Regions from separate parts of the Anaerocolumna sp. genome, predicted to be linked through region 2. Evidence: predicted binding sites of a transcription regulator. Region 2 holds the regulator's gene; the other holds the start of a gene.

Region 1 (4,196 bases), on a different contig from region 2:
AATATGTCATTCCGAACAAATTCGTCTGATGGCGGGTATAATCCAAAGTCTTAATAGGTATCAGACAAAGATAAGTTCAGAATGACATCATGAAAGAAGGAATTACATTTCTGTATCGTGAGGGCTAATACCTCTGCTTTCAGCTACTTTATCATATAAATCCAGTACGCAGTGTTCATCCTCATCAAAATGTTTACAATTTAAGCAGGATACGGAATTTTCATCACTTACTCTATCCGTAAATGAGCTTTTACCAGATGATTTTTCATAGCCGCTGCAATTTGTTGCAACATCTTCATAAGCTTTATAACTTGCTCTCATAAGGTTTCTCCTTTCCCATGAGAATAATCATGGAGATTATCATAATAATTGTAATTTGAGTTTAAGAAGCTGCCGGTTAAGTCTTCGGCTGATACGGAATTCTTATCCGGAAAATAATAAGAAGTCGGTTCATCGAAGTCTACAACACCATTTTTACTTGGGAAGCGATAGTAGCTTCTCTTGGAATGATCAAAATACATGATAAATATCCCTCCTTGATGTCAAATATCTTATTGCATGATCTTAGGATACGATGGTGCATCCATCTGACAGCGTTCTATGCAATAATGGTTAATGCATAAATAAAAGTGCATACGATGCATTGGAACCAGGGTGATATCATGCTATACTAGTTTTTGCAAAACGGAGGGAAATATACATGATATCTTTAAAAATAATTGATGTGAAAGACTTTATGTCTAAATTTTTAATATCCAATGTTTTTGACAATTTTTTGTTAACTGAATTAGATATAAGTACCTTTACTCATTTTCACATTGATGGAAGATTAAATAAAGAGTTCTATTCTAACGATGAGTTAGAGATATTAGGTGAAAGAAAATACCCCAAATGGAGTGAAATAAAGCCTTTTGCATTTAGCATAATAAAGGGCAGCAAGCTGCCAATATTTATAAAAACAGTATTTGCATTATCATCTGAAAATATTGAAAAAGTAATTCAAAAATCAGGTATCCAGATGAAGGAAGAAGAGATAAATGGATTGTTTATAAATATAAAATATGAAAAAGAAAACCTCTATATTATTACAGGAACTTCCATAAAAACTTTTACTTTAGATAAAACCTTAGATCAAGTATGGGACGGATATGTGAAAGATTTCCTAAGGCATTATGAAATTGCGGTGGAAGATGCTTAAATGCAATTAGAAAAGCTATCCACAAAAGAAAAATTATATATGGAATATGAGATATATTCATAGATTACTAGCACTCTCTTTTGTTGAGTGCTAATTTTCCCTTGACAAATAAAAATTACCGTATTAATATTATTACTAACGAGGAAAGAGTGAAGGAGAAAAATAACCCTCACATATGGAAGAACTCCAACATAAGTATCTATTGAACTTCTTCGTCTATTATTTGAGATATGCCGCAAAGCGACATCATGTTTGAAAGAATTTTATTCTTTCAACGACTTTAAAAAGAACATAGTATATTAAAAAAATTTCAACATAAAAGGAGCGATTTACATGAACAAGGAACAAGGTAGTTTGTCAATTAATTCAGAGAATATATTTCCTATTATAAAAAAATGGCTATATTCCGATCATGATATTTTTATTAGAGAGTTAATATCAAATGGCAGTGATGCGATTACTAAATTAAAAAAATTAGAATTAATGGGAGAGACAACACTTCCAGAGGAAAATAAGTTCAGAATTGATGTGATTGTTAATCCGGAAGAAAAGACACTAAAATTTATTGACAATGGTGTCGGCATGACTGCTGAGGAAGTAAAAGAATACATTAATCAGATCGCATTCTCCGGTGCAGCGGATTTCTTAAATAAGTACAAAGACAAAGCCAACGAAGATCAAATTATCGGACATTTTGGTTTGGGTTTTTATTCTGCATTTATGGTTGCTGACAAAGTTACCATTGATACCCTATCCTGGCAGGAAGGTGCGGAAAGTGTTCATTGGGAGTCAGAAGGCGGTACTGAATTCACAATGACTCAGGGATCACGAGATACAAGAGGAACAGAGATCACTTTGTATCTGAATGAAGAAAGCTATGAATTCTCTAACGAATACCGAGCGAAAGAGATAATAAGTAAATATTGTTCCTTTATGCCGGTAGAAATATATTTTAAAAATGCCAATGCGCCGGAAGAATTTGAAGAAGTAGAAGATACTGACGCAGAGGAAAAGGCAGCAGATGATGATAATATTATTGACGCAGAAGTAAAAGAAGATGGCAAGGCAGTTGATAAAGAAAGTCAGGATGATAAAGAGGAGAAACCAACAAAGAAGGTTCCAAAGAAACCGGAACCTATTAACAACACAACTCCTTTGTGGATGAAACATCCAAATGATTGTACCGAAGAAGAATACAAAGAATTTTATCGTAATGTATTCCATGACTATAAAGAACCATTATTTTGGATTCACTTAAATATGGATTATCCTTTTAACTTAAAAGGTATTTTGTATTTCCCTAAAATTAATACGGAATATGATTCTTTGGAGGGAACCATTAAACTGTATTGCAACCAAGTGTTTATAGCAGATAATATTAAAGAAGTTATTCCGGAATTCTTAATGTTATTAAAAGGTGCCATTGATTGTCCGGATCTGCCGTTGAACGTATCCAGAAGTGCTTTACAAAACGATGGATTTGTTAAAAAAATCTCTGATTATATTACCAAGAAGGTTGCAGACAAGCTTTCCGGTATGTATAAAGTGGAAAAAGAAAGCTACGAAAAATTCTGGGATGACATCAGTCCATTTATTAAATTTGGCTGCTTAAAAGATGATAAATTCAGAGAAAAGATGAAAGATTTTATAATCTTTAAGAATTTAGAAGGCAAATATATAACTTTACCTGAGTATGTAAATGCAAGTGAGAAAGCAGATACAAAGGAAACTGCCGAAGAAAATACCCAGGAAAAGTCAGTAGAAACTTCCTCTAAAGAAGTTGAAAATGCAGAAGAAGCACCAGAAGCTTCTGATAAAAAAGAAGATGAAGAAAAACATGTTATATATTACGTTACCAATGAACAGCAGCAGAGCCAGTACATTAATATGTTTAAAGAAGAAGGTATTGATGCACTTATCTTAACACATAATATTGACCAACCATTCATTACTCAATTGGAACAACATGAAATAACATATCGTTTCCAAAGAATTGATGCTGATATTACGGATAGTTTTAAAGAAGATAATGATGAAGAAGCACTAAAATCACAACATGATAAATTGTCTGAACTATTCCGAAAAGTTTTGAATAAAGACAAACTTGAAGTGAAAGTCATGAAATTGAAAAATGAAAAAGTTTCCTCTATGATTACTCTTTCAGAAGAAGGAAGAAGAATGCAGGAAATGATGAAAATGTATAATATGTACGGAATGAATCCTGACATGTTTGGCAATGATGAAACTTTAGTTTTAAATGCAAACAATAAATTAGTGCAATACATTTTTGAAAATGAAGACAGCCAAAACGTACCTATGATTTGTGAACAACTGTATGACTTGGCTATGCTAAGCCACAAACCATTAGATGGAGAGGCTATGACCAAATTTATAGCACGAAGCAATGATATCATGATACTTTTGACAAAATAGGAATAACCTATCTTTGACACAGCTTACTGCCACATAAATTACTGATGCATACTTTGCCAAAGTAGATTTTAACTATGTTGTGGACATAAGGGATGTTGTATATTTAATTTAAAAAGCCAGAAGAGAATTCAGATGGTTTATAAAATTTAAATATGCAGCATCTCTTTTATTTCATCTCTTTGTTAAACTTTGAGATTAGTACATACCTATTATAGAAACCGTTATTTTTTGAAATAAGGCACTCAATAATTATAAAAAAAGTCTTTTCAAATGTAATAATTTGTGCTATGATTAGTAGTAATAAAAACCATATAACATAGTGAGAAAGTAAATGCCATATAGTTAATGTTTCTAATATATGGGACTTTGTTAAAAATTTGGAGAAAAAAACTATAATATGGGATACTATACTTTAGAATTTAGTGGAATAATTGTTATATAGATATTAGGAGGAATAGGTTATGGCATATAAAATTATAGGAGACAGCTGTACTGATTTAACAGAAGATATGAAGAAGGAAATGAAGGTTCAATTAGTACCTTTATCTATACAGCTAGATGGAGA
Region 2 (4,196 bases):
TTACTTTATCCTGTACAGCAGGAACACGGGTAGAACCACCAACAAGTAAAACTTTACTTAATTCTGAAGCAGCAATTCCGGCATCTCTTAATGCGTTTTGAACAGGAGTTGCTGTTCTTTCTACTAAATCATGAGTTAATTCGTCAAACTTAGCTCTTGTCAGGTTCATATCAAAATGTTTTGGTCCTTCTGCTGTTGCAGTAATAAAAGGTAAGTTTATATTTGTTGTAGCTGCAGAAGATAATTCTTTCTTTGCTTTTTCTGCTGCTTCTCTTAATCTTTGAAGTGCCATCTTATCTGTTGATAAGTCTACACCTTCTGTCCTCTTAAATTCATCAATCATATATCTTGTAACTTTTTCATCAAAGTCATCACCACCAAGTCTGTTATCACCGGAAGTAGCTAAAACTTCAATAACACCGTCACCGATTTCGATAATAGAAACGTCGAAAGTACCGCCGCCTAAATCGTAAACCATGATTTTTTGTTCTTTTTCATTATCAAGACCATATGCTAAAGCTGCAGCTGTCGGCTCGTTGATAATTCTCTTAACATCAAGTCCGGCAATTTTACCAGCATCTTTTGTAGCCTGTCTTTGAGCATCGTTAAAGTAAGCCGGTACGGTAATAACCGCTTCGGATACTTTTTCTCCTAAATAACTTTCTGCATCCGTTTTTAATTTTTGAAGAATCATTGCAGAAATTTCTTGTGGTGAATATTTCTTATCATCTATTTTAACTTTAAAGTCAGTTCCCATATGTCTTTTAATAGATGCAATTGTTTTATCAGCATTTGTTACAGCTTGACGTTTTGCAGGTTCACCAACTAATCTTTCACCTGTCTTTGTAAATGCAACTACGGAAGGAGTAGTTCTGGCACCTTCTGTATTGGCAATAATTACTGGTTTTCCACCTTCCATAACGGCAACACATGAGTTTGTCGTTCCTAAATCGATTCCTATGATTTTGCCCATAATTTATTCCTCCTAAATTTTTCAATTAACAATATGAATTATTACAAATTAATAATAAAATTATAAATAAATATAAATGTATTTACTAAATAAACAATTATATTGCTTTAATTAACAACTCTTACCATACTATGTCTAACCACAGTATCTTTAAATATATAACCTTTTTGGAATTCCTCTGCTACTATGTTTTCTCCCAGTTCAGGATCCTCTGAATGCATTACCGCATTATGAAGATCGGGATTAAATTCTTTTCCGGCAGCTTCTATTGGTTTTAAACCGGATTCTGTTAAGGTATCCATTAATTGTTTGTAGATTTTTTCAATGCCTTGTGCAAATCCACCGGACTTTTCTTCTTCTGTTAAAGTTCCAAGTCCTCTTTCAAAATTATCAATAACCGGAAGAACTTTTTCAACAATATCTCTTGCGCCGATTTCAAACATCTGAGATTTTTCCTTTTCCGTACGCTTACGATAATTATCAAATTCAGCAAAAGTACGCTTTAATCGGTCCTCCAGTTCTTCAATCTTTAAATCTTTTGGATCTTTCTTCTTTTCTTTCTTTTTAAAGAACTTTCCGGATTTCTTATCTCCATCATCAGTGCTTTCTTCATCTTCAAGATTCTCATCTGCATTTTCTTCATTACTTGATTCAAATTGCTCGTTTTTATCTTCATTTTCTAAGGTTTGGTTTGCACTCTCTGGATTTATGTTGTTTTTCATTTCTTCCTCTTGGTTAACTCTATCTGTCTTTAACTCTTCTACAGAATTATCCTTGCCTTCCACTTTTGTTACCGCCTTTCCTTATGTTAAGTTTTTTTCTTAAATATTTCATCCAACTGCACCATAAGTGTATGCAGCGTACTGACTACTTTTTCATAATCCATTCTCTTTGGACCAATAATGCCTATCTTGCCATAAACACCATCTTCTATTTCATAAGTGGCTGTTACAACAGAACAATCTTTCATAGCCTCTACGGGAGTTTCACTTCCAATATATACTTGGATGCCTCCCTTTTCAGAATCTTCTGCAGGGGTAGCGGCCACCAGCTCTGTCAGTTGATTCTTTTCCTCAAAAGTATTCAGTAATTCTGATACTTTATCCATATCACTAAGTTCAGGATATTTTAACATATTGGTTGCACCACTGGTGTAAATCTCTACATTCTTTTCTTCACTGATTGCCTGAGCAATTACATCAAGAATATCACTCACTACACCACTGTATGAACCTGCCTGTTCTTTCATTTTCTGGATAATAGTCAGATTAATTTCAGAAAGATCTAATCCTTGAAGGAAAGTATTAAATACAATATTTAATTTAAGAATAATCTCTTTATCTAATTTCTCTAATGTATTGATTATCTTATTCTTTACTATGTTGCCTTCCAGTAAAATCACAGCAAGGATCTGATCATCATCCACTTCTGTTAATTGTATGAACTTCACTTTTCTGCTTCGGTATTGAGGTTTTGTAACTAATGTGGCATAATTGGTATTCGCAGCTAGTAACTTAGCTATTTGTTTTAATAAGGTATCTATCTTATCTGCTTTGTCTACCAGAAGTACCTTCATATCTTCTACTTCCTGAATTTTGTCTTGCAGCATAGTATCTACATACAAACGATATCCTTTATCAGATGGAATACGACCTGCCGAAGTATGGGGTTGAACAATATATCCCTGTTCTTCCAAGTCAGCCATTTCATTGCGAATTGTTGCGGAGCTTAGATTTAAATCGGTTAATTTAGAGATTGTCCTGGAGCCGACTGGTTCGCCGGTTTCAAGATAATTTTGAATAATTGCCTGTAATATCTTTAACTTCCTATCATCCAATGCCATCTAATCACCCCCAACTTTGTTGTTAGCACTCACTATCAAGGAGTGCTAACATCTTTATACATAAAATAGCACTATCAAATTGCTTTGTCAAGAGTTATTTTACTCAATTGTTGAGAAAAATATATTTTATTTCTCTATTTCTGTCTATAAAATAAAGAAAAACTAATTTTTAATTTAATTTTTTAATACTCTCATTTTATATTTTAAAAACAAATATATATTTAATTATCCAATAAGAATCTGGACATAACCACATTGCTCAAATCTATTCCCTTTTCAGTAAGGAATATGCGGTTATTCTTCTCCATAAGTAGATTCTCATCAAAAGATTGACTTAAAACATCTCCATAGATATTTTCTATATCTTCATGAAATAAATCTTTAAATCTGCTTTTTTGAATTCCTTCCATCATTCTTAATCCTAAAAACATAAACTCTTCCATTTGCTGTTTTCTATCCAAAGATTCTATATTTTTTCTTAACCTGTTTCTATCATTGGAGTTCCTAATATAAGCATTCATATTTTCTTCATTGTGGCACCTTATATTATTTAATAAAGAAGAGGCTCCTAATCCTAACCCCAAATAATCTGTTCCGGTCCAATAAGAAGAATTGTGCTTACAGGCAAAACCTGGCTTTGCATAATTAGAAATCTCGTATCTATCATATCCGGCATTCTCAAGAACTTCTTTTGTCTTACTATAAATCCGTCTATCAAGATCTTCATCCTGATCCTCTTCACTATAACGTTCAAAAAAAGGCGTACCTTCTTCCAAAATTAAACTATATGCAGAGATATGTTCCGGTTTCAACTGGATAACCTTCTCCAAAGTACTGACCCACTGTTTAATAGTCTGTCCCGGTAAAGCCGATATTAAATCCACATTAATATTACAAAATCCCAGTTCTCTGGCCATGTAATAATTCTCCTCAAACTCCTCATAGGAATGAATTCTTCCTAACAACTTCAATTCTTTATTATCTGCTGACTGGAGTCCAAAACTAATGCGGTTGATTCCTGCCTTCTTATACTCTCTCAACTTTTCTTCATTTACAGTCCCAGGGTTTGCTTCCATAGAAATCTCTGCCTGTTCACTTACATTAAAAACTTCTTTAACCGCTTTTAAGATTTTCCCAATAAACTTTCCATCAATAGAAGAAGGAGTACCCCCGCCGATAAAAATCGTCTTAACAAGGTACTCCGCTGCCAAATCCTTATTAGAGAATATCTCCTTTATCAAAGCCTCTACATAAAGTCTTTTTGTTTCTTCACTCGCAGGTCCCGAAAGGAAATCACAATATTCACACTTTTTCACACAAAAAGGGATATGAATATATAGCCCTAAGCCTTTTTTACTATCTGTCAACTTATTTTCCATA

The links. The regulator HrcA, encoded in region 2, represses chaperone genes, less so after heat shock. The targets are predictions, from matches to a motif close to TGTTAGCACTCNNNNNNNNNGAGTGCTAACA.
Region 1: htpG (molecular chaperone HtpG) is a predicted target of HrcA. The motif match lies at 1,264-1,294, and genes of this name have one in related genera.

What each region holds. Positions count from the first base shown of each region.
Region 1 covers NZ_DAMAUC010000017.1:55,767-59,962, forward strand. The annotation lists gene RT261_RS14125 (hypothetical protein) at 103-321, opposite strand; gene RT261_RS14130 (hypothetical protein) at 318-521, opposite strand; gene RT261_RS14135 (DUF5721 family protein) at 701-1,198, shown strand; gene htpG (molecular chaperone HtpG) at 1,532-3,631, shown strand; gene RT261_RS14145 (DegV family protein) at 4,093-4,196, shown strand, end outside.
Region 2 covers NZ_DAMAUC010000012.1:120,753-124,948, reverse strand. The annotation lists gene dnaK (molecular chaperone DnaK) at 1-973, opposite strand, end outside; gene grpE (nucleotide exchange factor GrpE) at 1,081-1,695, opposite strand; gene hrcA (heat-inducible transcriptional repressor HrcA) at 1,782-2,816, opposite strand; gene hemW (radical SAM family heme chaperone HemW) at 3,038-4,195, opposite strand.